DNA from 4 places in the Roseixanthobacter liquoris genome. Region 2 is predicted to be linked to each of the others. Evidence: predicted binding sites of a transcription regulator. Region 2 holds the regulator's gene; each other region holds the start of a gene.
The links. Region 2 encodes LexA, which represses DNA repair genes until DNA is damaged. Its sites were predicted from a motif close to TGTTCNNNNTGTGTTCNG; they were not measured.

Region 1: V5F84_RS04800 (helicase-related protein) is a predicted target of LexA. The motif match lies at 1,766-1,783, and genes of this name have one in related genera.
Region 3: parE (DNA topoisomerase IV subunit B) is a predicted target of LexA. The motif match lies at 3,602-3,619, and genes of this name have one in related genera.
Region 4: V5F84_RS20635 (YifB family Mg chelatase-like AAA ATPase) is a predicted target of LexA. The motif match lies at 5,566-5,583, and genes of this name have one in related genera.

Annotation. Positions count from the first base shown of each region.
Region 1 is NZ_CM195537.1:1,058,449-1,066,246, forward strand. It holds gene V5F84_RS04800 (helicase-related protein) at 1-1,660, opposite strand, end outside; gene V5F84_RS04805 (hypothetical protein) at 2,024-2,353, shown strand; gene metX (homoserine O-acetyltransferase MetX) at 2,454-3,665, shown strand; gene metW (methionine biosynthesis protein MetW) at 3,673-4,326, shown strand; gene V5F84_RS04820 (class I SAM-dependent methyltransferase) at 4,256-5,062, opposite strand; gene gloB (hydroxyacylglutathione hydrolase) at 5,226-5,999, shown strand; gene V5F84_RS04830 (cupin domain-containing protein) at 6,008-6,433, shown strand; gene V5F84_RS04835 (hypothetical protein) at 6,479-6,733, opposite strand; gene V5F84_RS04840 (sulfotransferase domain-containing protein) at 7,024-7,798, shown strand, end outside.
Region 2 is NZ_CM195537.1:2,951,766-2,959,563, reverse strand. It holds gene V5F84_RS13245 (anthranilate synthase component II) at 1-126, shown strand, start outside; gene trpD (anthranilate phosphoribosyltransferase) at 131-1,165, shown strand; gene trpC (indole-3-glycerol phosphate synthase TrpC) at 1,162-1,953, shown strand; gene V5F84_RS13230 (DUF2147 domain-containing protein) at 2,043-2,456, shown strand; gene moaC (cyclic pyranopterin monophosphate synthase MoaC) at 2,461-2,943, shown strand; gene V5F84_RS13220 (molybdopterin molybdotransferase MoeA) at 2,981-4,195, shown strand; gene lexA (transcriptional repressor LexA) at 4,333-5,052, shown strand; gene V5F84_RS13210 (ComEC/Rec2 family competence protein) at 5,095-7,377, opposite strand; gene gltX (glutamate--tRNA ligase) at 7,505-7,798, shown strand, end outside.
Region 3 is NZ_CM195537.1:3,140,075-3,147,872, forward strand. It holds gene V5F84_RS14075 (chorismate mutase) at 81-413, opposite strand; gene gatA (Asp-tRNA(Asn)/Glu-tRNA(Gln) amidotransferase subunit GatA) at 401-1,885, opposite strand; gene gatC (Asp-tRNA(Asn)/Glu-tRNA(Gln) amidotransferase subunit GatC) at 1,882-2,169, opposite strand; gene argC (N-acetyl-gamma-glutamyl-phosphate reductase) at 2,397-3,452, opposite strand; gene parE (DNA topoisomerase IV subunit B) at 3,685-5,721, shown strand; gene V5F84_RS14100 (MFS transporter) at 5,733-6,911, opposite strand; gene V5F84_RS14105 (DEAD/DEAH box helicase) at 7,206-7,798, shown strand, end outside.
Region 4 is NZ_CM195537.1:4,576,533-4,584,330, reverse strand. It holds gene recN (DNA repair protein RecN) at 1-1,275, shown strand, start outside; gene arfB (alternative ribosome rescue aminoacyl-tRNA hydrolase ArfB) at 1,304-1,726, opposite strand; gene olsB (l-ornithine N(alpha)-acyltransferase) at 1,899-2,966, opposite strand; gene V5F84_RS20640 (hypothetical protein) at 3,234-3,842, shown strand; gene V5F84_RS20635 (YifB family Mg chelatase-like AAA ATPase) at 3,975-5,507, opposite strand; gene V5F84_RS20630 (hypothetical protein) at 5,678-5,857, shown strand; gene V5F84_RS20625 (class I SAM-dependent methyltransferase) at 6,190-6,966, shown strand; gene V5F84_RS20620 (polyhydroxyalkanoic acid system family protein) at 6,970-7,284, opposite strand; gene gshB (glutathione synthase) at 7,320-7,798, opposite strand, start outside.

The DNA.
Region 1 (7,798 bases), 1.9 Mb from region 2:
CCCGCGTGGCGCGCGCTTCGATTTCACCCGCGAGCGCTTTCTGGGCGGCGGCGCGCAAGGCCTTCGCTTCCTCTCCCCCGGCGGCGGGGTCGGGCGCGAACTGGAATCCCTGGAGGTGGCCGATCACATGGCCCTCCACCTTAACATCGCCGGTCTTGCTGATCTCAGTCTCGAGCATCGTATTCTCTCGCAGGCGTCGCATGAGCACGCTGGTCCGCCGATCCACGAACCGCTGAGCCAGCCGTTCGTGCAGTGCGTCGGAAAGCTTGTCTTCGACCCCTCTTGTGACGCCTTGCCAGTGCTCCGGATCCGTGAGCCAGTCGGGGCGGTTGGCGACGAAGGTGAGTGTCCGCACCTGGGCGATCCGTCTCGACAGCGTGTCGATGTCTCCTTCCGCGCGATCGGTCAAGGCGATTTGACGCGCGAACCACTCATCAGGGAGTCGTCCCCCGTTTCCGACATGGCCGAAAATGGTCGAAACCAGCTCCGCATGGGCGCCCGGGGAGATCTTGCGATAGTCCGGCACCTGGCATGCGTCCCAGAGCCGCGCGATGGCGGCAGCATTGGTTGCGCGTGCCGCTACGTCCGCGTCGCGGCTCATGATTTCGAGCACCTGCACATCGTCCGCCGTCGGCGCGCGGGTCAATCCCTCCTCGCGTGGCGGTACCGAAAGGCTCTCCATCAAGGATTTGAGAGAGGTGAAATCCGGCACCGCGTTGCGCCATTGCAACACTTTTGCCGTGTCAAAAACATGACTTTCCAGCCGTTCCACCAATTCCGGCTCGAAAGGTTCGCACCGCCCCGTGGTGCCGAAGGTGCCGTCGCGGGTGGCGCGGCCGGCGCGACCGGCGATCTGCGCCATCTCCGCCGGGTTGAGGCGGCGGAACTGCCAGCCGTCGAACTTGCGGTCGGAGGCGAAGGCGACGTGGTCCACGTCGAGATTGAGGCCCATGCCGATGGCGTCGGTCGCCACCAGATAATCCACGTCGGCGCTCTGGTAGAGCTCCACCTGGGCGTTGCGGGTGCGCGGAGAGAGCGCACCCATCACCACCGCCGCACCGCCGCGCTGGCGGCGGATCAGTTCGGCGATGGCATAGACCTCCTCGGCCGAGAAGGCGACGATGGCCGAGCGCGGCGGCAGGCGGGTGATCTTCTTTTCGCCGGCAAAGGAGAGCGTCGAGAGCCGCGGGCGCACGGACACCGTGACGCCCGGCAGCAGCTTTTCCACCAGCGGCCGCATGGTGGCCGAGCCGAGCAGCAGGGTTTCGAACCGTCCGCGCCGGTTGAGAATGCGGTTGGTGAAAACATGCCCGCGATCGAGGTCGCAGGCGATCTGGATTTCGTCGATGGCGACGAACGCCACGTCGAGATCGCGCGGCATGGCCTCGATGGTGGCCACCCAATAGCGCGGATGGGGCGGCTTGATCTTTTCCTCGCCGGTGACGAGGGCGACCTGTTCCGGCCCGACCCGTTCGACGATGCGCTGGTAGACCTCGCGCGCCAGCAGGCGCAGCGGCAGGCCGATGAGCCCGCTTTCATGGCCGAGCATGCGCTCGATGGCCAGATGGGTCTTTCCGGTATTGGTCGGCCCGAGCACCGCGGTCACGCCCCGGGCCCGGATCGAGCGCGGCAAGACGGCCAGCTTTGTCACATCGTCCATCAGCGCGTGGCGTCCGCAAATCTTGGGAAGGCAATCTTGGAAAGGCCGTCCCGACGACGGCTCTGTATCATATCGGGGCAGGAAGGCCAGGATGCTAGACCGCAGGGGAACATGGGCGGAACAAAGGCCGAGCGAATCGCTGACCGCTCCGCGCGGTCCCGATGTTCTCCTTTCAGCCCCTGTCCCACGCCGGGACAGCGACGCGCGCGGGGGCGGAACGGATGCGGGTGAAACCCGGTCCGAATCGGCAAAAGCCACGCAAGCGCCTTTTGTTCACGGGTAAGTAGGAACCGCCCCGCGACCGCCTGTGTTATGGCTCTGGAGATGCGGCGCGGTCCCCCGTGCCGGGCGTGGGAGGGAAACATGGGTAGGGCTCAATCGAGATTCGCCGTCGTCCTTGCCTTCGGCCTGGCGCTGGCGGGGGGCATCGCCCCGGCCGCCGCGCAGACGACCAATGCCCCGTTCGACGTGCGCCCGGCGCCGCAGGCGACGACACCGGGCGAAACCTCCCCGGGCGCCGCTTATGATTCCACCGGCAGCGTGCGGCCCGCGCCCGCCACCGGCGCCATCGTGCCGCGCGGCGCACCTCCCGGCGTCAGCACCGTGCCGCCCGAGCCAAATCCCTCGCTGAATCCCGGTCGCAATGCGCTCGGCTGCCCGGATATGGATCCGCTCTGCCAGAACGGCCGCTGAGCCGGCGGAACCTTTCTCCGCGCAAGCCTCGGGGTCAGCGGGCCTTCACGCCTGCGTGCGCGCGCTTGACACGGGCATGGGGCCGTCGCTTCTAGGCGAAATGGAAAATCTGGCCGAACCAACGGCTCCGACCACGGAAGCGGAAGACGCCCTCGCCCGGCGCGAAGCCGACCAGCCCCATTCCCCGCTGGTGCGGTTCGGGCCTGACCGCCCGCTGCGCCTGGATGCCGGCGTTGCGCTCGATCATCTGCAGATCGCCTATCAGACCTATGGCGAGCCCAATGCCGCGCGCTCCAATGCCGTGCTGGTGTGCCATGCCCTGACCGGCGACCAGCATGCCGCCAACGCCAATCCCGTCACCGGCAAGCCCGGCTGGTGGGAGACGCTGGTGGGGCCGGGCAAGCCCATCGATACCGAGCGCTTCTATGTCATCTGCGCCAATGTGCTCGGCGGCTGCATGGGCACCACCGGGCCGGCCTCGCTGAATCCGGCGACCGGCCAGCCCTATGGCCTCGACCTGCCGGTGGTGACGATCCGCGACATGGTGAATGCCCAGGCCATGCTGCTCGACCATCTCGGCATCGAGCGCCTGTTCTGCGTGGCCGGCGGCTCCATGGGCGGCATGCAGGTGCTGCAATGGGCGGCGAGCTATCCCGAGCGGGTGTTCGCGGCGCTGCCCATCGCCACCGCCGCGCGCCATTCGGCACAGAACATCGCCTTCCACGAAGTCGGCCGCCAGGCGGTGATGGCCGATCCGGAATGGGCCGGCGGCCATTATCTCAAGCAGGGCCACACGCCCCATCGCGGGCTCGCGGTCGCGCGCATGGCGGCGCACATCACCTATATGTCGGACCAGGCGCTGCATCGTAAATTCGGCCGCCGGCTCCAGAACCGGGCGCTGCCCACCTTCGGCTTCGACGCCGATTTCCAGGTGGAAAGCTATCTGCGCCACCAGGGGGAATCGTTCGTCCAGCGGTTCGATCCCAATTCCTATCTCTATGTCACGCGGGCCATGGATTATTTCGATCTCGCGGCGGACTATGACGGGGTGCTCGCCAATGCGTTCCGGGGCTCAAAGACCCGGTTCTGCGTCGCCTCGTTCACGTCCGACTGGCTGTTTCCCACGGAGGACAGCCGGGCGATCGTGCACGCGCTGAACGCCTCGGGCGCGAGCGTGTCCTTCACCGAGATCGACAGCGACAAGGGCCACGACGCCTTCCTGCTGCACGAGCCGGAATTGTTCGCGATCGCTCACGGCTTTCTCGACAGCGCCGCGAAGGCCGCCGGCCTGCCGGCCGCGCGCAGCCGGTGAGGGCGCCATGGCAGTGAGGGAAACGGCCCCGGACGACGCGATCGTGCGCTTCTCCTCGGTGCGCGTCGATCTGATGGTGATTGCCGACATGGTGGCGCCCCACTCGCGGGTGCTGGATGTCGGTTCCGGCGACGGGGCGCTGCTGGATCTGCTGGCCACCACGCGCGGCTGCGATGCGCGCGGCATCGAGCTGTCCCGCGAGGGGGTGAATGCCGGGGTGGCGCGCGGCCTCTCGGTGGTGCAGGGCGACGCGGATGTGGACCTTGCCCATTATCCCGACGACGCGTTCGACTACGTCATCCTCTCCCAGACGCTCCAGGCCACCCGCCGCCCGCGCTGGGTGATGGAGCAGATGCTGCGCATCGGCCGGCGCGCCATCGTCTCGTTCCCGAATTTCGGCCATTGGCGCTCGCGCTTCGACCTGCTGCTCTACGGGCGCATGCCGATCACCGACAACATGCCCTATTCCTGGTACGACACGCCCAACATCCATTTCTGCACCATCCGCGATTTCGTGGCGCTGGTGGAGGTGCTGGACGCGCGCATGGAAAAGGCGGTGGCGCTGGATTCCTCCGGCCACCCGGTGCGATTCAACATGCCGTGGTGGGTGTGGAACCTGCTGGGCGAGCAGGCGGTGTTCCTGCTGAGCCGGAACGATTGAGGATCGCCCGGCCCGCCGGCACCCCCTGGCCGAACACCGGCTCCAGCACCGGCACCAGCGCGGAACGCTTCACCGGCGTCGGGCGATAGAGCTGCTTCGTCGCCTCGACCACGTGCACGCCCGCGAACGGCAGGGAGAGGCGCCCGCCGGCCCGCTCCCAGGCCACCGCCGTGCGCAGCAGCCAATTGTTCGACACGGGGGGAAAGTACAGCGCCTCGTCCCAGCCCGAGGGGGTGAACAGGGCTTCCCGCAGCAGCCGCACCACCTGTCCGCGGGAGAACGGGCGGCCGTTGCCGAACGGGGTGGTGTCGAGCCGTGCCCACACGCCGCGCCGGTTGGGCACCACCGCCAGCAGCCGTCCGCCCGGCGCCAGCACGCGCCAGACCTCGCGCAGCATTTCGGCGGCGTCGGGCGTCATCTCCAGCAGATGAACCGCGACCACCCGGTCCACCGAGGCATTGGGCAGGGGCAGGGCGGTCTCATCCGCGAGCGCGGCGAGGGTGGGGGCGGCTGAGGGCCAGCGCACCACGCCCTGGGCCGCGGGCATGATGGCGATGCACCGCTCCGCCTCGCCCCGGAAGACCCCGAGATAAGGCGTCGCATAGCCGATGCCGAGTACCGAGAGGCCCTGCACGTTATTGAAGCGGGCGCGCACCGCCCGGCTGACCAGCCGGCGCGTCACGACGCCCAGGGGCTGGGCGTAGAAACTGCGCAGATCCACGACGTCGAGATACATGGCGCCCCTTTCGCGATGCCTCCTTATAGCATGGCCCCGCCGCGCGGAGGTGCTGCGACCATCCGGCCGGCTTGCCCTCGCCGACGGGCGTGATACTCAAAAGCGGACAGGCGTGCGCGGTATCGGCGCGCGCAGGACATTCCCCGCAGGGAGGGCACCACCCGTGTCGGTCGAAATCCGGATCATCCCCTGCCTCAGCGACAATTACGCCGTGCTGCTGCACGATCCCGCCACCGAGGCCACGGCGGTGATCGACGCGCCCGAGGCGACACCGATCCTGGAGGCGCTGGACCGGGAGGGCTGGCACCTCACCCACATCCTCGTCACGCATCACCATGCGGACCATGTGGACGGCGTGCTGGCGCTGAAGGGTCAGTATGGCGCCACCGTCGTCGGCCCCAAGCGCGAGGCCGCCGGCATTCCCGGCATCGACGTGGAAGTGGTGGACGGCGACCCGGTTGCGGTCGGCTCGCTCATCAGCCGGGTGATGGAAACGCCGGGCCATACCGCCGGCCACATCGTCTATCTGTTCGAGGGCGAGCGGCTGCTGTTCGCCGGCGACACGCTGTTCGTGATGGGCTGCGGGCGGCCCATCGAATGCGATCCGCCGGTGCTGTGGCATTCGCTGGTGCGCCTGCGCACCCTGCCGGACGACCTCGCGGTCTATTGCGGGCACGAATACACCGTCGCCAACGGCAAGTTCGCGCTCTCGGTGGACCCTGAGAATGGCGCGCTGCTCGGCCGTGTCGCGGAGGCGGAAGCCGCCCGCAAGCTCGGCCAGCCCACCATTCCCGCGCTGCTGGGCGACGAGAAACTGACCAATCCGTTCCTGCGGGCGGACGATCCCGCCATGGCGGAGCGTCTCGGCCTCGGCGAATCCGATCCCGCCGCGGTGTTCACCGAACTGCGGGCGCGCAAGAACGTCTTCCGGGGATGAGCGCCGGCATGGCCGCGCTTGCGGCGCACGAGGTGATCGCGCTCCTCGGGCTTCAGCCCCATCCCGAGGGCGGACATTTCCGCGAGACGTTCCGGGAGGTCGCCGCCGACGGCGGCCGGGGCGCCTCCACCGCCATCTATTTCCTGCTGGCGCAGGGGGAGCGCTCCCACTGGCATCGGGTGGATGCGAGCGAGGTCTGGCATTGGCACGCCGGTGCGCCGTTGGTGCTCAGCATCGCCCCGCCGGGCGCAGCGGTGCGGCATCTGCGGCTCGGGGCGGACCTTGCCGCCGGCGAGCGGCCGCAGGGCGTGGTGCCGCCCGGCCATTGGCAGGCGGCCGAAAGCCTTGGCGCCTGGACCCTGGTCGGCTGCACGGTGGCGCCGGCGTTCGAGTTCGCGGGCTTCGAACTGGCGCCGCCGGATTTCGCGCCCTGATGGGTCCAACCCGACGCTTCGAGCCTGGGACGGCTGGCGCGGGGCTCAGTCGCGCTCGAAATGGCCGGGCGTGAACACCCAGACCACCAGGCCCTTGATTTCCCATTTTGGCGGCACCCAGCGCGGGTTCAGAGGCGCCGACGCCTCCGCTTGTGCGCCCTGTTGCGCCTGGGCGACCTTCTGCACCTTTGCCTTGGGCGGCGTGGCATCGCTCGTCTGACCGGCCAGGGCCGGGCCTGCGGCGAGGGCGAGCAGCACCGGCGCAACCGCCGGCAGGGTGGTCCAGATCCTGGTCTTCATGATCTCGTCTCCGAGCTTCAGGGTCTCGCGAAGTTCCCTAGCGTAATAGGCGCGCGAACGGCGCGGGCGCGATGCGCCGCAGTCTTCCCTTCGCATCCGGCTTAAGCTGCACCACAAGAAAGTTTTGTAATTTGGAGGCTAGACCCCTCCCATACCTCCCAGACTTTACGCTAGGATGGTGCGCCATTCATCAACTCCGGCCGCAGAACACGGGGAAGTGTGGATGACAACCTTTCCTGTCGCCCGAAGGACGTTTCCGCCGGGCGTGTGCAGCCTACGGGGGACGCACGATGGGTGCTGGCATTGCGCAGAAGATGGAGCGGGCGTTGGCCGTCCTGCGATGGCGCTATCTTCAGTCCAGCGCCTTCCCTTATCACGAGCGCAGTTTTCTCGGCCGGATCGGGAATTGGGACGACAAGGGCATGCGCCCGCTCATCCTGGTCCAGTCGCACCGCCGCTCCGGCACCCATTTCCTGATCGACGAGATCCGCGCGCGATTTCCAGTGGCGCGCGAATGGATGCATCTCGACGGCGATTTCTTCGCTCGCCTCATGCACATGCCGGTGGTCATCAAGAGCCACGACGCCTATTTCGGCGAGAAGCTGAAGGAGCGGCGCCCCTGGCATTCCTACATGCACTGGGTGGCGGCGTCCTCGCTCTACAGCAACGCCAAGCACGTCTATATCGTGCGCAATCCGCGCGACGTGCTGCGGTCGCAATTCTATTTCGATCTGAAGGGGCACGAGCCGGCCTATCGCATCGACCCCGACACCAGTTTCGCCGATTATGTGAAGGCGCCGTCCGCGCGCGATCCGGCGGGCAAGCTCAACCAGATCGGCTATTGGTGCGCCCATGTGAAGGCATGGCACAGCCGGCCGGAAGCCCATTTCCTGCGCTATGAGGACCTGTTGTCCCAGCCCGAGCGGGAGATGGAGCGCCTCGCCGCCTATCTTGGCCTGGATTTGCAGAAGCCGCGCCGGGTGAAAAGCTCGGCCATCGGCCGCAAGACCACGGAGCGCCGCTCCAAGGAAAAGCTGGCGAATTGGGGCGCGGACGAAGAGCGCC
Region 2 (7,798 bases):
ACGCTGCCCGTGCACGGCGTGCAGTTCCATCCCGAGAGCATCGCCTCGGAGAACGGCCACGCGCTGCTGCGCAATTTCCTCGAGATCGCCCGCGCCTTCCACGAAGGCCGGCAGGCGCGGAGCTGACGCGATGGAACAGTTCCGCCCCCTGCTCGGCAAGGTCGCGACCGGCGCGGCGCTGACGCGCGAGGAATCCGCCTATGTCTTCGACAAGATGATGTCGGGAGACGCGACGCCTTCGCAGATGGGCGCGCTGCTCATGGGCCTGCGGGTGCGCGGCGAAACCGTGGAGGAAATCGCCGGCGCGGTCAGCGTCATGCGTGCCAAGATGCTGCCCGTGGAAGCGCCGGACGCAGCGGTGGACGTGGTGGGTACCGGGGGCGATGCCTCCGGCTCCTACAATATCTCCACCTGCGCCGCTTTTATCGTCGCCGGGGCGGGCGTGCCGGTGGCGAAGCACGGCAATCGCGCGCTCTCCTCCAAGTCCGGCGCGGCCGATGTGCTGGCGGCACTGGGCGTGCGGCTGGACCTCATGCCCGAAGGCATCTCGCGCTGCATTGCGGAAGCGGGCATCGGCTTCATGTTCGCGCCGTCCCACCATCCGGCCATGAAGCATGTGGGGCCGACGCGGGTGGAAATGGGCACGCGTACCATCTTCAACCTGCTCGGCCCGCTCTCCAATCCGGCCGGTGTGAAGCGCCAGATGGTGGGCGTTTACGCCAAATCCTGGATCGTTCCCCTCGCCGAGGTGCTGCGCACGCTCGGGTCCCAGCGCGCCTGGGTGGTGAACGGCTCCGACGGGCTGGATGAGATCACCCTGTGCGGCGTCACCCATGTCGCCTCGCTGGAAGACGACCGCATCCACACCTTCGAGATCTCCCCCGAGGATGTGGGCCTGCGCTGTGCATCGCCCGAGGCCTTGAAGGGCGGCGATGCCGCGCACAATGCCATCGCCCTGCGCGCGGTGCTGGATGGCGAACCCGGCGCCTATCGCGACGTGGCCGTGATGAATGCGGCGGCGGCGCTGCTGATCGCCGGCCGCGCGGCCGACCTCACCGAGGGCGTGGCCATGGCCCAGACCTCCCTCGACACCGGCTCGGCGCGCGCGCGGCTGGAGCAGCTGGTCGTGGTTTCCGAAAAAGTCGCGCCTCCGGTGAAGTCATGAGCGATATCCTCACCCGCATCGAAGCCTATAAGCGCGAGGAGATCGCCGCCGCCAAGGCCGCCCGTCCGCTCGCCGAGGTGGAAGCGGCCGCCCGTGCCGCGAGCCCGGTGCGCCCGTTCGCCGGCGCCCTGCGCGCGGCCCTGGATGCCGGGCGCACCGCCTTGATCGCCGAGATCAAGAAGGCCAGCCCCTCCAAGGGCCTGATCCGGGCCGATTTCGATCCTCCCGCGCTGGCCCGCGCCTATGAGGCGGGCGGCGCGTCCTGCCTCTCCGTGCTCACCGACACACCCTCGTTCCAGGGCGCGCCGGAATTCCTGATGCAAGCGCGCGCGGCGGTTTCCCTGCCCGTGCTGCGGAAGGATTTCATGTACGATACTTATCAGGTGGCGGAAGCGCGCGCCTGGGGCGCCGATTGCATCCTCATCATCATGGCCGGCGTCGACGATGCGCTGGCCCGCGACCTGCTGGACGCCGCCACCGCCTATGGCATGGACGCCATCGTGGAGGTCCATGACGGGGCGGAGCTGGACCGCGCCCTCGCCCTGCCCTGCACGCTGGTCGGCATCAACAACCGCAACCTGCGCACCTTCGAGACCACGCTGGACACCAGCGCGCGCCTCGCCCCGCGCGTTCCGAAGGACCGCATCTGCATCGGCGAAAGCGGCATCTTCACCCCCGCGGATGTGGCGCGCCTGGCCGGCATCGGCATCGGCACGATTCTCGTCGGCGAAAGCCTGATGCGACAGAGCGATGTCGCATCCGCGACACGAACGCTTCTTGCGGCGTGAGCTTGCCGTATACGTCACCCTAGGGTCTAATGGTTCCGCAGCCGTCCGCGAACGAGACGGATGCGAGGAAACAATCAGGGAGAATGCTCATGAGGACGCTGCTTCTGGCGGCTGCGCTGTCGATCGCCGCCCTGCCCGCCCTTGCCGCCGACGTGACCGGCAGCTGGGCGACGCCCACGAAGAACGGCATTGTCGAAATCACCAAATGCGGCGCATCCGTCTGCGGCCGGCTGGTGTCCTCCGACGGCATCAAGGCCGATCCGGCGTTGAAGGATGTGAACAATTCCAACCCGGCGCTGCGGAGCCGCCCGCTGAAGGGCCTGCAGATTCTCCAGGGCTTCTCGGGCGGGCCGACCGCCTGGACCGGCGGCGAGATCTACAATGCCGAGGACGGCAAGACCTATAGCGCCACATTGACCCTGGACGGCGACAACACCCTCAAGGTACGCGGTTGCGTGATCGTGCCGCTGTGCCAGACCCAGACCTGGACGAGGAGCCGCTGACGCCATGTCCGAACTGACCCATCTGGACGCCCAGGGCGCCGCGCGCATGGTCGATGTCTCGCAGAAGGCGGTGACGGAGCGCGAGGCCCTGGCGGAAGGGCGGGTCGTGATGGCGGCGCCGACGCTGGATCTGATCCTGTCGGGCAATGCGAAGAAGGGCGACGTGCTCGGCGTCGCCCGCATCGCCGGGATCATGGCCTCCAAGCGCACCCATGAGCTCATTCCCCTCTGCCACCCGCTGATGATTTCCAAGGTGGAAGTGGAGATCGAGCCCGACGCCGGCCTCCCCGGCCTCGTCGTGCGCGCGCGGGTGAAGGTGAGCGGCCAGACCGGGGTTGAGATGGAGGCGCTGACGGCGGTTTCCCTCGCCTGCCTGACCATCTATGACATGGCCAAGGCCGCAGATCGCGGCATGCGCATCGAGGGGATTCGCCTGCTGGAGAAAGCCGGCGGTCGCTCCGGCGAGTGGCGCGCCGACGACGCCTAAGGCGCCTGAGCTAAAAACCAAATCTGGAGCAGGCGACATGGCATTGATGCCGGTGGAAGAGGCCCTCGCGCGCGTGGTGGCCGGCGTCGCGCCCTTGCCCGTGCAATCCGTGCCGGTGGCCGAGGCCACGGGCCGTGTGCTCGCCGCCGACCTGTGGGCGCGCCGTAGCCAGCCCGCCGCCGACATGTCGGCCATGGATGGATATGCGGTGGCCGCCGCCGATATCGCGCAGGTTCCCGCGACCTTGCGCGTGATCGGCGAATCCGCCGCCGGCCGCCCCTTCTCGGGTGCCATCGCCACGGGGGAAGCGGTTCGCATCTTCACCGGCGCGCTTCTGCCCCCGGGGGCGGACACGGTGGTGATCCAGGAGAATATCGCGCGCGAGGGCGATCTCATCACCACCACCGCCGCCACCGCGCCGCTGCGGAACGTGCGCAAGGCGGGGTTCGATTTTCCCGCCGGCAGCCTGATCCTTCCCGCCGGCCGCCGCCTCACCGATCGCGATGTGATGCTGGCGGCCGCGGCCGACCATTCCCTGCTCAGCGTCGTCGCGCGGCCGAAAGTGGGCATCCTGCAAACCGGCGACGAACTGGTGCGCCCTGGGGCCGGCACCGGCGCGCTGTCCGACGTGGTGGTGTCCAATGTGTACGGCCTTGCGGCGCTGGCCCGGGCCCATGGCGCGGAGGCGGTGGATCTCGGCCTCGTCGGCGATTCCCTCGATGCGACCCGCGCCGCCATCCGCGCGGCGGCCGAATCGGGAATAGACGTGCTGATCACCTCCGGTGGCGCCTCGGTGGGCGAGCACGATCTGATCGTGCCGGCCCTGCGCAGCGAGGGGGTGGAGCTGACCGTGCACAAGATCGCCCTGCGGCCGGGAAAGCCGCTGATGTTCGGTGCACGCGGCCCCATGCGCGTGCTGGGCCTGCCGGGAAATCCGGTATCGGCCTATGTGGGCGCCGTGCTGTTCCTCATTCCGCTGCTGAACGCGCTCCAGGGCAGCACCGCGGGTGGCCAGCAGGTGCGCGCGGCGCGCCTCGGCTGCGCGGTGAAGGCCAATGATTCCCGCGTGGACTATATGCGCGCGACGCTGTCGTTCGCCCCCGACGGGGCCTTGGTGGCGACGCCGCTGCCGATTCAGGATTCGTCCATGTTGACGACCCTCGCCATGGCGGATTGCCTGCTGATCCGGCCGGCTTTCGCACCCGCCGCAGAGCCCGGCGAGGCCGTTTCGGTGCTTCCGCTCCCCTCCTGAAATACCGTTAACGCGATGTTCACCCTTGCGGAACACAAAAGGAACAGCTAATGCTTGTTCATGATTTGTTTCGGTTTGAATGATCTCCTGACGGACATCGCTGCCGAACCGGAAGCGGGATGGGGACGGGTGAGACCATGCTGACGCGCAAGCAATATGATCTGTTGCGTTTCATCCATGAACGCCTGAAGGAAACCGGCGTCCCGCCCTCCTTCGACGAGATGAAGGAAGCCCTGGACCTGCGGTCCAAGTCCGGCATTCATCGCCTGATCACCGCCCTGGAAGAGCGCGGCTTCATCCGCCGCCTGCCCAATCGCGCCCGGGCGCTGGAAGTGGTCCGCCTGCCGGACAGCGCCGCCCCCGGCCTCGCCGCGAGCCGCGCGGCCTCCTCCAGCGGGCGCGGCTTCTCCCCCAGCGTGATCGAGGGCAGCCTCGGCCGGGTCCGCCCGCCGGCTGAGGATGAGGAAACCGCGCCGACCGTGACCGTGCCGGTCATGGGCCGCATTGCGGCCGGATCCCCCATCTCGGCGATTCAGACCCGCAGCCACACCTTGAACGTCCCGCCGGAAATGCTGGGCACCGGGGAGCATTTCGCGCTCGAAGTGCGCGGCGACAGCATGATCGAGGCCGGCATCCTGGACGGCGATACGGTGCTGATCCGCAAATGCGACAGTGCCGAGACCGGCGATATCATCGTCGCCCTCGTGGACGACGAGGAAGCCACCCTGAAGCGCCTGCGCAAGAAGGGGGCCTCCATCGCCCTGGAAGCCGCCAATCCGGCCTATGAGACCCGAATCTTCGGGCCGGACCGCATTCGCGTTCAGGGTCGCCTCGTCGGACTGATGCGCCGCTATTGAGATTCCCGTGTTCCGTTTGATCGCCGCGCCCTGCGCCAGGGATCAACGGGCCGCATCCTCCTCGACCTGCTGGGCGGACCCCGCGCCCTGCTCCCCTTCTGCGACGGGAGGGAGAAGTGGCATCCACGGGCGCTGCTGACGCGGGGAGCGCGCCGGAACGATCCGCCAGTCCCGGGCATTGGAATTCCCCTCCGCCGCACGGAACAGGGACAAGGTCCCCGTGTGGGCCATATCCGCGGGCGTTATGACCCTGGCCGGGCATTTCTTCGGCGCCGGATGGGGGCTCACGATGAGCGCCGCGTTCAGGCAGTCCGCCTCCAGCCCCTCGGGGCGGCGGGAGACGGCGAGAACGCCGCCTGCGGTGGCGGCCGTGCATCCCAGCCGGTCGCAGCGAAAGGCATCGGCCAATCCCTCGGCCTGCGAGGTGCGCGTGTCGCTCTCGCGGCTCAGCCATTGGTCCGCCACCATCCGGTTCGAGGTCGCCCCGAGGATGGAGAGCCGCCCGTCCGCCGCGCGCACCGCCACGGTCCGTCCGTTCGGCGCGACCAGGATGTCGGCACGCGGGGGCGCGCCGCCGAGGGCGAGGGCCGCGAGCGCGGGAACGAGCGCGATCGCCGCGAGCCGTCCCCGCAACAGGCAAAGGCACAGCAAGGCGAGGCTCGCGGCCAGGACCGCGGGCGGATTGAACCAATCGGTCCGCAGGCCAGCGCCCGGCAGCGCGGCGACCTTGTCCGACACGCCCACCATGATGTCGATGCCGAGCCCCATGATCGGCCAGGCCAGCGAATCCAGGCCGAACGGCAGCAGCAGCACGCCGAGCAGGCCGAACGGCATCACCAGGAAGCTCACCGCCGGCATGGCGGCGAGATTCGAGAGCAGGCCATAGGCGCCGATGCGCTGGAAATGCAGGGCTCCGTAGGGCGCCGTCGCGAGGCCCGCGACCAGCGAGGTCAGCGCAAGCCCGCCCACGAACAGCAGGACCTTCAGGGCGATGCGCGCCATTCGCCCATCGGCCGTCCATCCAAGGCGCAGCGGGCGCAGCCGCTCGAACGCCGCGACCAGCGCGAGCGTTGCGGCAAAGGACATCTGCATGCCGGGATCGAGCACCGAAACCGGCGCCGCCGCGAGCACGAGTACTGCCGCCACCGCGACGCTGCGCAAGGTCAGCGCGGCGCGTCCGACGATCACGCCGAGCAGCACCAGGCCGAGCATCAGGAACGAGCGCTGCGCGGCCACGTCATTGCCCGACAGGATGAGATAAAGGGCGCTGCCGATCAGCGCGCAGAGCGCCGCGAGCGATTTGACCGGCGCCCCGAGCGCCAGCGGCGGGAACAGCGCCAGCAGCCCGCGCACCAATGCGAACAGCGTGCCCGCCACCAGCGCCATGTGAAGGCCGGAAATCGACAGCACATGGGTGAGGCCGGACAGGCGCATGCTCTCTTCCACCGCCGGCGCGATGGACGAGCGATCCCCGGTGACAAGTGCCACCGCGATATCGGCGGCCGCGCCGCTCAGCACCAGGCGGATGCGGGCGGCGAGCGCCACCCGCACGCCATGGACCAGCGCGGCGACGCGCACGGCGAGCGGCGGCGCCCCGGCGAGATCCGCCGGCTTCGGCGGGCTGAGGGCGAAGCCCACCGCATCGATCCCGGCGAACCACGGTGCCCGGCCGAAATCATGCGCGCCCGCCATGGCCGGGCCAAGGGGCGGCAGCAGGCGCGCCGAGACGCTGAGGCCTGTGCCGACGGTGGGCGCCGAGCCGCGCGGCAGGGAGAGGCGCACCCGCTCGGGCTTGAAATCCAGCCCCTTGGCCTGGGCGCGCTCGACCCGCAGCAGGATGCGGTCGGCGGCCGCACGCTTCTCCAGATGCTCCACGAACCCGGTCAGCCGCACGCTGCCCGGCGGCGGGATCAGGACCGGGCGCGCGATGCGCGCGGTCTGGAGGCAGGCCAGTGTGAAGCCGCAGGCAAGCGCGGTCACGCCTGCAAGCACGGCGAAGGAAAAGGCGCGCGCCCGCACGGCGAGCGTCGCGGCAAGCAGCGCCGCCGTGAGAATGAGGCAGGCGACCAGCGAGGGCTCCTGCTCGGCACCGAAATAGAGCAGGATGCCGGCTGCGAACAGCACCGGCAGCCAGAGCACCAGCCGCCCCGCCTCCGCCTCGACGCGGATTTCCGCCGCGAGCCCTGCGAACAGGCGCGCGCGCAGGGCGTCCAGGGCGTCGAAGGGGCGCGACGTCGTTCGCCCCGCATCCCAGACGGCCACGCGCGCGCCGCGCCCTCTTGTGCGCCGCGGGGCGTCCTCGCCGGTGTTTGATGTGCCTGCCATGCCCCCGCGTTCCCCAACGCGCGCGCCTATGCTACACGGGCGCCGCCCGCGCGCCACATGCCGGCGATGCACGAAGCATCCCGGCGGCACGCCCGCCCCGCTCCAGACCTCTTTTCGGCGGACCTTCATGTCAGAGATCGTTACGCGCTTTGCCCCTTCTCCCACGGGCTTCCTGCACATCGGCGGCGCCCGCACCGCCCTGTTCAACTGGCTCTATGCCAGGGCGAAGGGCGGCAAGATGCTGCTGCGCATCGAGGACACGGACCGCCAGCGCTCGACGAAGGAAGCCATCGACGCGATCCTCGACGGCCTCACCTGGCTCGGCATCGAATGGGACGGCGACACGGTCTATCAGTTCGCCCGCGTCGCGCGGCATCAGGAGGCGGTGGCGCAGATGCTGGCGCTGGGCAATGCCTATCCC
Region 3 (7,798 bases), 190 kb from region 2:
CCAGCGCCCGCGCGGCGCCTCGACCCATGTCTTAAAGGGATAAAAAGTTTCGTAAAGAGAAAATTTACACCCTGGCCGCCTCACCCGGGGTGTCGGTCGCCCAGGTGGTGGTCTTCGTAGGCGATCGTCCATTCGATGAGATCGCGCCACAGCCGCTCGGTCAGGTCCGGCGGCAGGCCGGCGGCGGCGGCGCGCTGGCCGACGCGCTCCACCACCTCTTCCACCCGGTCCGGCAGCAAAGCGGGAATGCCTTCCCGCTCCTTCACGACCACCACATTCTTGACCACCGCCAGCCGCTGAACCAGCAGATCGACGATCTGGTCGTCGATGGCGTCGATGGCGTCGCGCGCGTCCGCAAGGGCCGCGGGAATGCCCGCCCGTTGCGGCCGCGCGCCGGTGCTCACTTGGCCCACCACAGGTCTTCCACCGGGAAGCGGCCGGCGCCATCCTCGATGACCTGGGCAAGGGAAAACAGCGTTTCCTCCTCGAACGGGCGGCCGATCATCTGCAAGCCCAGCGGCAGGCCATCCGCCGAGAAGCCGGCGGGCACCGAGATGCCCGGCAGGCCGGCGAGGTTCACCGTCACGGTGAACACGTCGTTGAGATACATCTCCACCGGATCGGCCTTGCTCTTCTCGCCGATGCCGAAGGCGGGCGAGGGCGTGGTCGGCGTCAGCACGGCGTCCACGCCTTGCGCGAACACGTCGTCGAAATCGCGCTTGATGAGGCTGCGCACCTTCTGCGCCCGCAGGTAATAGGCATCGTAATAGCCGGCGGAGAGCACATAGGTGCCGATCATGATGCGGCGACGCACCTCCGGCCCGAAGCCGGCGGCGCGGGTGCGCTCATACATCTCCGCGACATCGCGGCCAGGTACCCGCAGGCCGTAGCGCACGCCGTCATACCGCGCGAGGTTCGAGGAGGCCTCCGCCGGGGCGACGATGTAATAGGTCGGCAGTGCGTATTGCGTGTGCGGCAGCGAGATGTCGACCACCTCCGCGCCTGCATCGCGCAGCATCGCCGCGCCCTGCTCCCACAATTCGACAATCTCCGGCGACATGCCCTCGACACGATATTCGCGCGGGATGCCGATGCGCTTGCCCTTTACCGAGGCACCCACGGCATCCTCGTAATTGGGGACGCGCAGGTCCACGCTGGTGGAATCCTTCGGGTCGTGTCCGGCCATCGAGCGCAGCAGCAGGGCCGCGTCATTGACGGTGCGTGCGAACGGGCCGGCCTGGTCGAGCGAGGAGGCGTAGGCGACGATTCCCCAGCGCGAGCACCGCCCGTAGGTCGGCTTGATGCCTACGGTGCCGGTCAAGGCGGCGGGCTGGCGGATCGAGCCGCCGGTGTCCGTGCCGGTGGCGCCGGCGCACAGGAACGCCGCCACCGCCGCCGCCGAGCCGCCGGACGAGCCGCCGGGCACCAGCAGCGAGGCATCCCCATCGCGGCGCCAGGGCGAGATCACCGGGCCGAACGCCGAGGTCTCGTTGGACGAGCCCATGGCGAACTCGTCATTATTGAGCTTGCCCAGCATCACCGCCCCGTCGCGCCAGAGCTGCGCGGTGACGGTGGATTCGTAGGGCGGCACGAAATTTTCGAGAATCCGCGAGCCGGCCGTGGTGGCCACGCCATCGGTGCAGAACATGTCCTTCACGCCGATGGGCATGCCCTCCAGCGGGCCGCCTTCGGAATTGCAGATGCGCGCATCGCTGGCCGCCGCCATGGCGAGCGCCTTTTCCGCAGTCTCCTCCAGATAGGCGTTGAGGCCGCGCGCCTTTTCCATGGCGTCGAGATAGGACTGGGTCAGTTCGACCGCGGTAAACTCCCGCAGCGCCAGCTTTTCACGCGCCTGGGTGAGGGTGAGCTGATTGAGCGCGGTCATTCCACCACCTTCGGCACGGTAAAGAAGCCACCCTCGGCATCGGGCGCATTGGCGAGGATCTTTTCAGGATAATGGCCGTCGGTCACCAGATCCTCGCGCAGGGGCAGGCTGAGCGGGATCACACCGCTCATGGGCTCGACGCCGGAAACATCGAGCGCAGACAATTGCTCGACGAAAGCGAGAATGGCGTTCAATTCCTCCTGAAGGGGGGCGAGTTCCTCCTCGCGCACAGAGATGCGCGCCAGATGCGCAACCCTTCGGACGGTCGCCTGATCGACGGACATGGACAGCTCCCAGCACGCACCGCGCCCATTTTACGGGTCGGCGCCAACAGATGGTTCAACCGCAAGCGGTTGAAGCATGTTCCGAACGCGAGCGCTGCAATTTTCCGCACGCCCTCCGCGCCCTTCCCCGCCGCTATAGCAAGCCGGCGATTTACGAGGCAATGGCGGCGGGCACGAAAGCGCGGGCCGCATGCAGCAGCGGCCCGCAACGCATCATGGCGCAGCGCTCACGGCATGAGCGCGATCTGCTCCAGGCCGAGCGTCTCGGGATAGCCCAGCACCAGGTTCATGTTCTGCACCGCCTGGCCAGAAGCCCCCTTCACCAGATTGTCCAGGGTGGAGAGCACGATCGCCCGGCCGCTCGCACGGTCGGCGACGACGCCCATCATCACCATGTTGGAGCCGCGCACATGGCGCGACTGCGGCACCTGGCCGAACGGCAGGACATGGACGAACGGCTCGCCCTTGTAGAAATCCACGAGGATCTTGTGGAGATCCTCCGCCTTGGCGCCGGTGGTGCGCACATAGAGGGTCGCATAGATGCCCCGGTTCATGGGCACGAGGTGCGGCACGAACATGGGCGCCACCGGGCGGCCGGCGGCCTTGGTGAATTCCTGATCCAGTTCGCCCATGTGCCGATGCGAGCCGACGCTATAGGCATGGATGCCCTCCGACACCTCGGAGAACAGCATCGCCTCCTTGGCCGAGCGGCCGGCGCCGGACATTCCCGTCTTGCTGTCGATGACGATGGTCTCGGGCTCGATCGCACCGGCTTCCAGCAGCGGCACGGCCGGCAGGATGGAAGTGGTGGTGTGGCAACCCGGATTGGCGATCAGCCGACCCTTCTTGATCTCGTCCCGATAGATCTCGACCAGGCCGAAGACGGCCTCCTTCTGGAGATCGAGCGCGCCGTGGGGATGGCCGTACCATTTCTCATAGGCGCCGGGATCGCGCAGGCGGAAGTCGGCGGACAGGTCCACCACCTTCACATTGGGCGCCTGCTCGAACACCTTCTTGATGACGTCCTGGGTGGTCGCATGCGGCAGCGCGCAGAACACGAGGTCCACCGCGTTGAAATCCACCTCGTCGATCGTGACGAGTTTGGGCAGCGCATAGGGCGCGAACTGCGGGAACACGTCCGCCATGGACTGGCCGGCCTTCCGATCCGCGGTCAGGGCGACGAGCTCGACACGGGGATGGCGCAGCAGAAGGCGCACGAGTTCGGACCCGGTGTAACCCGAGGCGCCAAGAACCGCGATCCGTGCCTTTGCTGTGTCCGACATGTCCTTCTCCCGCCCGCTGGGGGCCGTGCGACGTTAGGCCGTGCGCGTCCGCGCGCAGGACGCTGCGCGGGCGTGTTCGGTCGGGGGTCTGTACACCGATCCCATATCAGGCGAAAGACAGGGATAAGTGACCAGTCCCGCGCTGCGCGCGTTTCCGGTATGTTCCCTTTCGTTCCCTCGCCCTGGCATGATGGCCGGCGGCGATTCGCCCCGAAGCGACCTAAAGAGCCACATGTCCGATAACGACGATCTGTTTGCCGCGCCCGCCCCTGCCCGCAAGGCCCCGAGCCCGCGCGCCAAGGCGCCCGCCGCCGTGCCCGAGATGGCGAGCGACTATACCGCCGCCCATATCGAGGTGCTGGAAGGGCTGGAGCCGGTGCGGCGCCGCCCCGGCATGTATATCGGCGGCACGGATGTCAAAGCGCTGCATCACCTGTTCGCCGAGGTGATCGACAATTCCATGGACGAGGCGGTGGCGGGGCATGCCACCTTCATCGAGGTGCATCTCGCCGCCGACAGCACGCTGACCGTGACCGACAACGGGCGGGGCATTCCGGTGGAGGCGCATCCCAAGTTCCCCGGCAAGTCCACCGTCGAAGTCATCATGACCACCCTGCATGCGGGCGGAAAATTCGATAGCAAGGTCTACGAGACCTCGGGCGGCCTGCACGGGGTCGGCGTCTCGGTGGTGAACGCCTTGTCCGACCATCTGGAGATCGAGGTCGCGCGCAACCAGACCCTGTATCGCCAGAGCTTCTCCAAAGGCGCACCGCTCGGCCCGCTGGCCGAGGTCGGCCGCATCACCAACCGCCGCGGCACCAAGGTGCGCTTCCATCCCGACCCGGAAATCTTCGGCGCGGGCGCGCATTTCGATCCCGCCCGCGTGTTCCGCATGGCGCGGTCCAAGGCCTATCTGTTTGGCGGCGTGGAAATTCGCTGGTCGTGCGATCCCGCCCTTCTGGTGGGCACCACCGGCGTACCGGAGAAGATGACCTTCCGCTTCCCCGGCGGCCTCAAGGATTATCTCGCCGGCGATCTGGAAGGCCAGACGCTGGTGCATGGCGAGATTTTCGCCGGCCGCATCCAGAAGCAGGGCGGCCACGGCTCGGTGGAATGGGCGGTGGCCTGGGTGGCCGACGGCGACGGCGCCATCTCCTCCTATTGCAACACCATTCCCACCCATGACGGCGGCACGCACGAGAATGGCCTTCGCCTGGTGCTGCTGAAGGGCTTGCGCGATTATGCCGAGCGCATCGGCCAGGCCAAGCGCGCGGCCATCCTGATCGGCGACGATGTCACGACCGGCTGCGCGGCCATGCTCTCGGTATTCGTGCGCGAGCCGGAGTTCCAGGGCCAGACCAAGGACCGGCTCGCCACTGCGGAAGCCTCGCGCATCGTCGAGCAGGCGCTGCGCGATCCGCTCGACCATTGGCTTGCCGCCAATCCGGTGCAGGCGAACCGGCTGCTGGACCATGTGGTGGAGCGCGCGGAAGAGCGCCTGCGTCGCAAGCAGGAGAAGGAGATCTCCCGCAAGACCGCGGTGCGCAAGCTGCGCTTGCCGGGCAAGCTCGCGGACTGCTCCAATACCGAGGCGGCGGGCTCGGAGATCTTCATCGTCGAGGGCGATTCGGCCGGCGGCTCAGCCAAGCAGGCGCGCGATCGCAAGACCCAGGCGGTGCTGCCGCTCCGTGGCAAAATTCTCAATGTCGCCAGCGCCGGGCGCGACAAGCTGGCCCAGAACCAGCAATTGTCGGACCTGCTCCAGGCGCTCGGCTGCGGCACGCTCGCCCAGTATCGCGAAGCGGACCTGCGCTATGAGAAGGTGGTCATCATGACCGACGCCGACGTGGATGGGGCGCATATCGCCTCCCTGCTCGTCACCTTCTTCTATCGGCAGATTCCGAAGCTCATCGAGGAGGGCCATCTGTTCCTGGCGGTGCCCCCGCTCTACCGCATCACCCAGGGCGCGAAGACGCTCTATGCCCGCGACGATGCCCATAAGGACCAATTGCTGAAGAAGGAATTCTCCGGCCGGGGCAAGGTGGAGATCGGCCGCTTCAAGGGGCTCGGCGAAATGATGCCGGCGCAGCTCAAGGAAACCACCATGAACCCGCACACGCGCACCATGCTGCGCGTGACCATCGAGGCGGCGGCGCAGGCCGATACGGCGGATCTTGTGGAGCGCCTCATGGGCAACAAGCCGGAGGCGCGCTTCGCCTTCATTTCCGAGCGCGCGGCGTTTGCCGGCGAGGATCTGCTGGATATCTGACGCGCGGTCCCTCAGGCGGAGGGATCGGCGGGCTCCGGCGTGGCCGGCACGAGCCGGCGCGGCAGGCGCGAGGCGGGGAAGGCGAGCGCGATCAGGCAGACGCCGGCGCCGGCGAACAATTCCACCGGCCCGATGATGCCGATAAGTTGCGCCGCCAGCAGCGCACCCAGAGCCTGGCCGGAAAAGAAGAAGGTCGCATAAAGCGCGACCGCAGAGCCGCGCGCTGTCGGCACCAGCTCGGTGGCCATGATCTGCAAGGTGTTGTGGATCATGTAGAAGCCGAAACCGAGCACGCCGAACAGCGCCAGCATCAGTCCCAGCGAGGGCACCACCGCGATGGCGATCAGGCACAGGCCCGCCACCGTCGCGCCGATCCCGGCCATGCCGGAGAGACCCAGCCGGCGCACCAGAACCGCCACCAGGAAGGTGTAGATCACCCCGCCCACGCCGAACATGCCGAGCGCGAACCCCGCCTCCACCGCATCACCCAGCGCGCGCCCGACCATATGGGCGGCGACGAACGGGAACACGCCGAAGATCAGCCCCCCTTCGATGGCTGCGACCAGAAACAGGCGGATCGAGAGGGGATTTCCGAACACCACGCCATAGCGCGCCAGCGCCCCGCGCAGGGACGGACGCTGCGGGATCGCAGTCTCGCCGAGGAAGAACATCGCGCCCAGAGCCGCCGTCCCGGCCACCGCCGCCGCGCACCAGAACACAGCGCGCCATCCGATCAGGGTCGAGATCATCCCCGATGCCATGGCGCCGCCGAGCTGGCCCAGCACGATCGCCATCAATAGCCGTCCGAGCGCCTGGGGGCGCTGCTGCATGGTCACGCGATCCCCGACGGTTGCCAGAGCAACGGGAATCACCCCACCAGCCCAGCCGCCGGAGAAAATGCGCCCCGCCAGCAGGGCGTCATGGCTGGGCGCAAGAGCGCAGCCGATGAGCCCGAGGCAGAGCATGGAGAGCGTCACGCGGATCAAGCGCACCTTGCCCACGGCATCGCCAATGGGGCCGAACACCAATTGCATGGCCGCGTAGGGCAGCGAGAAGGCGCTGGCGAGCAAGGCCGCGCGTTGCAGCGTCACGGCGAGGTCCGCGGCCAGCAGGTTAAGCATGGGGTCGACCGCGCGCATCGAGAACGCGCTGGCGAACCCGGCCAGACCGAGAACCAGAAGAAAGGGCATGTCGGCACTGCCGGAGGGAGGCGGGACGCCGACCGGAAATCAGGTGGCGCGGGTGGCTTCCTTGACGCCCATTCCGCAAGGGGTCAAGGCCGCCGGCGCATGGCGTTGCGGGTTGCAATTCTCCCGACGCATGGCAGGTTCAATGAGAAGCATTGACACAGCGCACAAAATCCTTACTTTACAAGGTGTCGTCCGATTATTTCGAATCCAAGCGCGCCGAGCGACGACCGCTCGCCCAGCCCCGTACGGCACGGGGCCTGCGATAAGCGGAGCGCTGCCGCATTAAGCGACGATATGTCATTTTCCGAACTCGGCCTGAGCGAAAAAGTCCTCTCGGCCGTCACGGCGTCCGGGTACACAACGCCCACGCCCATCCAGGCGCAAGCCATTCCGCACGTTCTCGCCCGGCGCGACGTGCTGGGCTTGGCGCAGACGGGCACCGGCAAGACCGCCGCCTTCACCCTTCCCATGTTGACCCTGCTGGAGCAGGGCCGGGCACGGGCGCGCATGCCGCGCACCCTCATCCTTGAACCGACGCGCGAACTCGCAGCCCAGGTCGAGGACAGCTTCGCCCGCTACGGCAAGAACCATAAGCTCAATGTCGCGCTGCTGATCGGCGGCGTGTCGTTCGGCGACCAGAACACCAAGCTGGTGCGCGGTGTCGATGTGCTCATCGCCACCCCCGGCCGGCTGCTCGACCATGTGGAGCGCGGGCAACTCCTGCTCTCGGGCATCGAAGTGCTCGTCATCGACGAAGCCGACCGCATGCTGGACATGGGCTTCATTCCCGACATCGAGCGCATCTGCAAGCTGGTGCCGTTCACCCGGCAGACGCTTTTCTTCTCGGCCACCATGCCGCCGGAAATCCAGCGGCTCGTCTCGCAATT
Region 4 (7,798 bases), 1.6 Mb from region 2:
GACCCCACCACCCACCGCACGCTGCTGGACGCCTTCGGCGGCCTTTCCGCCCGGACCGAGGCGGTCGGCCGTCTGTGGCGCGCCTGGCGTGCCGCGCTTTCGGACGCGGGCGCCGAGCGCGCCCGGCTGGAGGAGGCGCAGAAGGAAGCCGATTTCATCCGCCACGCGGTGGACGAACTCACCGCGCTCGGCCCCGAGGTGGGCGAGGAGACCCTGCTCTCCGAGCGGCGCACCACCATGATGCGGTCCGAGAAGATCGCCGGCGATCTCTCGGAGGCGCTGGAAGCGGTGGGCGGCAGCGGCTCGCCCGTGCCCTCGCTGTCCGCCGCCGTGCGCCGGCTGGAGCGCCGCGCCGGCGAATCGCAGGGCCTGGTCCGCCCGGCGGTGGAGGCCATCGACCTTGCCCTCGACGCGCTGGAGAGCGCGCGCTCGCACCTGGAAACCGCGCTCCGCGACGCGGCCTTCGACCCGCGCGACCTGGAGCGCGTGGAGGAACGCTTGTTCGCCTTGCGCGCCGCCGCCCGCAAATACGGTGGCACCATCGACGACCTGCCCAAGGTCGCGGCCCGATTCGCTGGCCAGCTCGATGCCTTGAACCGCAGCGCCACCACGCTCGCGGCGCTGGAAGCCAAGGTCGCGGAGGCGGAAGGGGCCTATCGCGCGGCGGCGGCCGCCCTGTCCGCCGATCGCAAGACCGCCGGCGCGAAGCTGGATGCGGCGGTGGACGCGGAGCTGCCGCCGCTCAAGCTGGAGCGCGCCCATTTCACCGCCCGCATCGACAGCGATCCCCAATCCCCCGGCGCGGAAGGCTATGACCGGGTGGAATTCTGGGTGCGCACCAATCCCGGGACCCGGCCCGGTCCCATGATGAAGGTGGCGTCCGGCGGCGAGCTGGCGCGCTTCCTGCTCGCGCTGAAGGTGGTGCTGGCGGATCGGGGCTCCGCCCCCACTCTCATCTTCGACGAGATCGACACCGGGGTCGGTGGCGCGGTCGCGGACGCCATCGGGCACCGTCTCTCGCGGCTTGCCGGGCAGGTGCAGGTGATCTGCGTGACCCATGCGCCCCAGGTGGCGGCGCGCGCGGGCCAGCATCTGCTGATTTCCAAGGCGTCCGCCGGGAAGGACAAGGACGCGCCCGTCACGACCCGCGTCGCGCCGCTCGATGCGCCGAGCCGCAAGGAAGAGATCGCCCGCATGCTGGCCGGCGCCAGCATCACGCCGGAAGCCCGCGCGGCGGCGGAACAACTGCTCCAGGCCGCCACCGTCTCGGCTTGAGGGCCGGCCGCGCCTTCTTCGCGTCCGGTCAGTCGGCCTGCGGCTTGTTCTGGCGCAGGGTCTTCACCACGCCGCGCCGCTCCTTCGCCTCCAGCCGCCGCTCCTTCGAGCCGAGGGTGGGGCGCGTGGGCCGGCGGATGGGAGCGACATAGGTCGCCTCGCGAATCATCTCCACCAGCCGCTCCAGCGCATCGGCGCGGTTGCGCTCCTGGGTGCGGTGGCGCTGCGCCTGGATGATGACGACGCCGTCCTGCGTCATGCGCTTACCGGCGATGCGGATCAGGCGGTGCTTCACGCCGTCGGGCAGGTTGGGCGAGGCGAAGGCGTTGAAGCGCAGTTGCACGGCGCTCGACACCTTGTTGACGTTCTGCCCGCCGGGCCCCGACGCGCGCACGAAGGCGAGCTCGATCTCGTCCTCGGAAATGGCGATGCGGGGGGTGATCTCGATCATGGACGGCAAGCCCGGACGCGCGGAAAGCTGCCCGAGGCCGAGAAGCCGGCCGGCAGACCCAAGCTATGGCAGAAAGCCGGGCCTTGCGACAGGCTTGCGGGTCTTGTTCGTGCCGCGCCGGCCGCCTCAGCATATCGAGGCGGCGGCGGGCGGTGCCCCCGCGCGGGCGGTCTCAGATGGCGTGGCGGTTCGCGGTCGGGCCGAAATGCTCCACATAGCGGGCGCTGATGATGGAGCGCGGCAGCACCACCAGCACGTCGGTGGTGCCGAACTGGTGGTCCACCACCGCGCCGTCGCCCACGAAGCCGCCGAGGCGCAGATAGCCCTTCACCAAAGGCGGTAGGGCATGCAGCGCCGCCTTCATGTTGATCTCATCCTTGGGGATGCGATCCATGGGCACGTAACGCTTGTCGAGCGCGCGGGCGCGCCATTCCTCCGGCGCGCGGGCATGGTGATGCAGGAACGAGAGCTGAAGCGCGAGGGCCTCGGGGTCGGTGCCCTCCAGGCTCGCGCAGCCGATCATCACATCGATATTGTTGCGCAGGATATAGGCCCACACCCCATGCCACAGCAGCTCCACCGTGCGCTTGTTGCGATAGGGCTTGAGCACGCAGGAGCGACCCAGCTCCAGGAACTTGAGGCCGGGATGCGCGGCGATGATGCGGTTCACGTCGAACTCGCCCTGGGTGTAGAAGCCGCCATGACGGTCCGCCACCTCCTGCTTCAGCAGGCGATAGGTGCCCACGACCTTGGGCTTGCGGCGCCCCAGCACCATCTTTCCGGCTTCGTAATCCAGCACCAGCATGTGGTCGCAGATGGCGTCGAACGCATCCACGTCGCGCCGGGCGAGCCGCGCGGCGGCGTCGGGCACGGCGGACATTTCCTCGTAGAAGACCTTGTAGCGCAGGCGCTGGGCGCGGCGCACGTCGCGCGCGGTGCGGGCGAGCCGCACTTCCAGCGGCCCGAGGCGGCCGAGCACCACCGGTTCGCCGAACGGCACGGCCTCGCGGTGGCGGATGCCGGAATAGGCGCGGAAATCGGAAACCAGCTTCTGCGGGCCGTTCAGCCCCGGCTTGCCGTCCGCGCGCGGCAGAGGCGCCGCGAACAAAGGCGCGCCGAACTTGGCACCGGGGAATTTGGCGAAGCCTTCCTTGGCGACATCGATGCCGCGGCCCACCAGAGCCGGCCAGCTGAAGGGTTGCGGGTCGAGACCGGAACCGGACGGATCTTGGCGTTTCATGCAACGACCCCCTCCTCGGGCCGCCGCTGGACAACGGCGGTTTCATGGGATGCCGCGCGCCGTCCCAGACGAGCTCGAAACCGGGCGCGCGCCTCGTGCGCGTTCATCCCGCGTGACCATCACATTCACCATAGTTTTCCTACGGCTATGTGACAATGGCTGATTGTGACAGCCCCGTCCTGTCATATGACGGAGGCGGCGCATTGCGGGCCACCGGAGCGCATGCTAGCGCCAGGGGCGGTTGGGCAATCGGGATTCGGGGGCACCATGTCTAAGGTTCGTTTTCTGTCGGGTGCGGCCGGCTGCGCCCTGGCGCTCAGCATCGCCTTTTCGGGGCATGCCCAGGCCCAGGCGGTCCCCACCCCCGCCGCCGTCACGGTCATCAACGTGCCGGGCGTCGGCACGATGAATGTGCTGAGCTATCAGGCCCGCTTCGTTTCCGCCGATCCGGCCACCCGCCGCGTGGTACTCGAGGCGCCGAACGGCAAGCGCTGGGCGGTGATCGCGCCGCCGCTGCTGGGCGATGTCATGCGGCTCGCCAACAGCCAGAAGCTGCTGATCCGCGTATTGCCCGGCCTCGTGACCGCGCTCGGCAAGGCCCATCAGGGCACGCCCGGCGTCGCGGTGTCCGAACTGGTGCTGAAGGACGGCCTGCCGGGCTGGCCGGAGGATTATGGCTTCCGGGAAGTCACCATCACCTCCATCCTGGTGAATATCGACAAGACCAACGGCACCATCAGCTTCGAGGGGCTGGACGGCGTCGTGCGCACGGTGAGGGCGGCCAATCCGCAGGTGCTGGCCGATCTCCAGAAGGTGGAATTGGGCGATCTGTGCCAGATCACCTATTATGAAGGCCTCGCCATCAACGCCATGTAGCTTCGCCCGCAGCGGCCGGTTCCCGCAGCGGTCGCGCCGTGAACAGCGGGCGAGTTCCGCTGCGCACGGCATTTGTCAGCTGCGCGCGTTGGCAGGGGCAGCCAAGCCAAGTGAAACACGGGCGCCGGGGGCTCAGGCCGCCGCGCGCTGCCGGTCGGCGAGGGCGCGATAGGCCAGCGCCTCGGCGAGGTGCCGGCGCCCGAGGGTTTCCGCGCCGTCGAGGTCGGCCAGGGTGCGGGCGACCTTGAGCACCCGGTGGTAGCCGCGCGCCGACAGATTCATGGCGCCGGCGGCATCGCGCAGCAAAGCGAGCCCGCCCGCATCGGGCGCGGCGACCACCTCCAGCAGCGGGCCCGAGGCCTGGGCATTGGTGCGGACGTCGGGCCGGTCCAGCGCGGCATAGCGCTCGACCTGGAGCGCGCGCGCGGCGGCGACCCGGGCCGCCACCTCCCGCGAGCCCTCGGCCGGGGCGGGCAGCACCAGATCGGCGGCGGTGACGGCCGGCACATCCAGATACAGGTCGATGCGGTCGAGGAACGGGCCGGAGAGGCGCGCCTGGTAATCCTCCTTGCAGCGCGGCCCGCGCTTGCAGGTGAAGCCCGGTTCGCCCGCATGGCCGCAGCGGCAGGGGTTCATGGCGGCGATCAGCTGGAACCGCGCCGGATAGGTCACGCGATGATTGGCGCGGGCGATCAGCACGTCGCCGGTCTCCAGGGGCTGGCGCAGGGAATCCAGCACCTGGGGCGAGAATTCCGGCAATTCGTCCAGGAACAGCACGCCGTGATGGGCGAGCGAGACCTCGCCCGGCTTCGCCTTCGCCCCGCCGCCCACCATCGCCGCCATGCTGGCGGAATGGTGCGGCGCGCGGAACGGCCGGCGGTCCACCAGGGCGCCGTCCTGGATCGCGCCCGCCACCGAGGCAACCATGGAGACGTCCAGCATCTCCGCCGGCGAGAGCGGCGGCAGGATGGAGGGCAGGCGCTGGGCCAGCATGGATTTGCCGGCGCCGGGCGGGCCGACATACAGCAGATTGTGGCCGCCGGCGGCCGCGACTTCGAGCGCGCGCTTGGCGGTTTCCTGGCCCTTCACGTCCCTGAGGTCGAGGTTCGAGCCTCCGGGCGGGCGCAGGCGCGGGTCGGGCCGGGCGAGGATCTGCCGGCCCGTGACATGGTTCGCCAGCTGGATCAGCGAGATGGGCGCGAGAATCTCCATGTCCGGGCTGGCCCAGGCGGCTTCCGCGCCGCAGGCGCCGGGACAGATCAGCCCGTGTCCGCGCGCATTGGCGCCGATCGCCGCCGGCAGCACGCCCGCCACCGCGGCGATGGACCCGTCCAGCCCGAGTTCGCCCACCACGGTGAAGCCGGCGAGCGCGTCGCCCGGGATGGCGCCGATCGCCGCCATCAGCCCGAGCGCGATGGGCAGATCATAATGGGAGCCTTCCTTCGGCAGGTCGGCGGGGGCGAGATTGATGGTGATGCGCCGTGCCGGCAGGGCGAGCCCGGAGGCGATCAGGGCGGCGCGCACCCGCTCCTTGGCTTCCGTCACGGCCTTGTCGGGCAGGCCGACGATGGTGAAGGCCGGCAGGCCCGGCGCCACATGCACCTGCACATCCACCGGCCGGGCGTCCACGCCCTCGAACGCCACCGTCGCCACACGCTGGATCACGCTTCAGCCCCCCGGCTTGAGAGTGCCACCCAAGGTAGTGGAGGGCGGCCGGCGGCACAAGAACAGATTGGGAACACCGGCGTTTACGCGCGCTTTATGGAAGACGCACCGGTTCCCGATGGCGCCCTTACGGCCGGCGGCGGGATAAGGGCGGCCGTGAGGACCCGATCATGACCCAAACGCATTATTTCTCCCCCGCCGCCGCCCCCGTTCCGCGCGCCCGGCCGTTGCCGCCGCAGCAGACCCGGGGCTCCGGCCGGCCCGGTCCGCTGGCCCGCATGGCGCTGAAGGCGGCCGTCCTCGTGCCGCTGCTGGTGCTGGCCTTCGTGTTCCACGCCCTGCTGGGCTGAAGGGGGCGGCCGTCCGGATCATCGGCGCGGTCCCCAGGAGGTGGATGGATGACCCATATTCAACCCTTGCCCCCGACTTCCCGCCGCGAGGACGCGCGGGAGGCCGAACCCGCACCCCACCTCGGCTGGGCCGAGTGGGGCAGCCTGGGAAATGGCCGCGTCCTTCCGTTCACATACGCCCCCCTGCGGGACGCAGGCCCGGTCTGCATCCGCGGCCTGCTGGTTGCGTTTGCCCTCGTCTGCATCATTGCTATGGTGCGGTGAGGGCGCCTGCGGCGCTCCCCGACTGCGTGTTCCTGCCGCGATTTCTTGCGCAACCAAAGCCTTGCACCATGACCCATCTGAAAGACGGCGACCACGAGCGCCTCGTCTCCGCCCAGTTCAGCCCCCAGGCCGCCGCTTATGTCGCGAGTGCGGTCCACGCCCAAGGCGCGGATCTCGATGCCCTGGCGCAGATGATGGCGGGCCGTGGCGCTGCGCGGGTGCTGGATCTCGGCTGCGGCGGCGGCCACGTGAGCTTCACCGTGGCGCCCCACGTGGCGCGGGTGGTCGCCTATGATCTGTCGGACCGCATGCTGGAGGCGGTCGCGGGGGAGGCGCAGCGGCGCGGCCTCGGCAATATCGAGACCGCCTGGGGCGTGGCGGAGGAATTGCCGTTTTCCGATGCCAGCTTCGATTTCGTGGTGTCGCGCTTCAGCGCCCATCATTGGCGCGATCTGTCCGCGGGGCTGGCGCAGGCGCGCCGGGTGCTGAAGCCGAACGGGCGGGCGATCTTCATGGATGTGGTCGCGCCGCCCAGCGATGTGCTGGACACGTTTCTCCAGGCCGTCGAGCTTCTGCGCGACCCCTCCCACGCCCGCGACTTCGCGGTCAGCGAATGGGTGGAGCGCGCGCAGGCGGCGGGGCTGGCGTGCCAGTCGATCACCGAAGGGCGGTTGCGGCTGGAGTTTTCCTCCTGGATCGCCCGCATCAACACGCCCGACCTGCACGTGGCGGCGATCCGCTCGCTTCAGGAACTGGCCACGCGCGACGTGCGCGCCCATTTCGAGATCGAGGACGACGGCAGCTTCACCCTCGATACCGCGACGCTTCTGTTCGCGCCGGTCTGAGGCCTATTTCTTCTGCCCCAGCATCAAATTGCCCTGCTTCTGGATCAGCGCCTTGGCCTTTTCCGCCATCAGGTGCAGCAGCCAGGGCAGCTCCACGGAGAGATGCACGGCGGTGTCCGCCACGTCCAGCGTGCCGTGGGCCGTGTGGCCGAGCACGCCGACGCGGAATTGCAGGTGGGAATCGGTCCAGGTCTCTTCCATCACCTGCAATTTGTCGCCGAACTTCGCCCGCACGCTGGTGAGCCCGCCCTGGAGGCGACGCGTCGCCTCCGCCTTGCCGAGCTTGTGGGGGATGGAGACGGTCAAGGGCTGGGGCATGGCGGCACCTCGGCTGAGTGGACGGCAGGACGCGGTCAGGCGCCCCGCTTTTCTTCGATCTTGTCCCAGATCTGCGCGGCGATATCGGGGCCGCCGAGCCGCTTGATGGCGCGCAGCCCGGTGGGGGAGGTGACGTTGATCTCGGTCAGATTGCCGTCGATCACGTCGATGCCGACGAACAGCAGGCCGCGAGCGCGCAGCTCCGGGCCGATGCGCCTGCAGATTTCCTGCTCGCGGTCGGTGAGGTCGGTGGGCTTGGCGGCGCCGCCGCGCACCATGTTGGAGCGCAGATCCCCTTCGCTCGGCACGCGATTGACCGCGCCGGCGGCTTCCCCGTCCACCAGGATGATGCGCTTGTCGCCGTGCTTCACCTCGGGCAGGAAACGCTGGATCACCCAGGGCTCGCGGAAGGTGACGGCGAAGAAATCATAGAGCGAACCGAAATTCAGGTCGTCGGCGGTGAGGCGGAACACGGCGCCGCCGCCATGGCCGTAGAGCGGCTTCATCACCACGT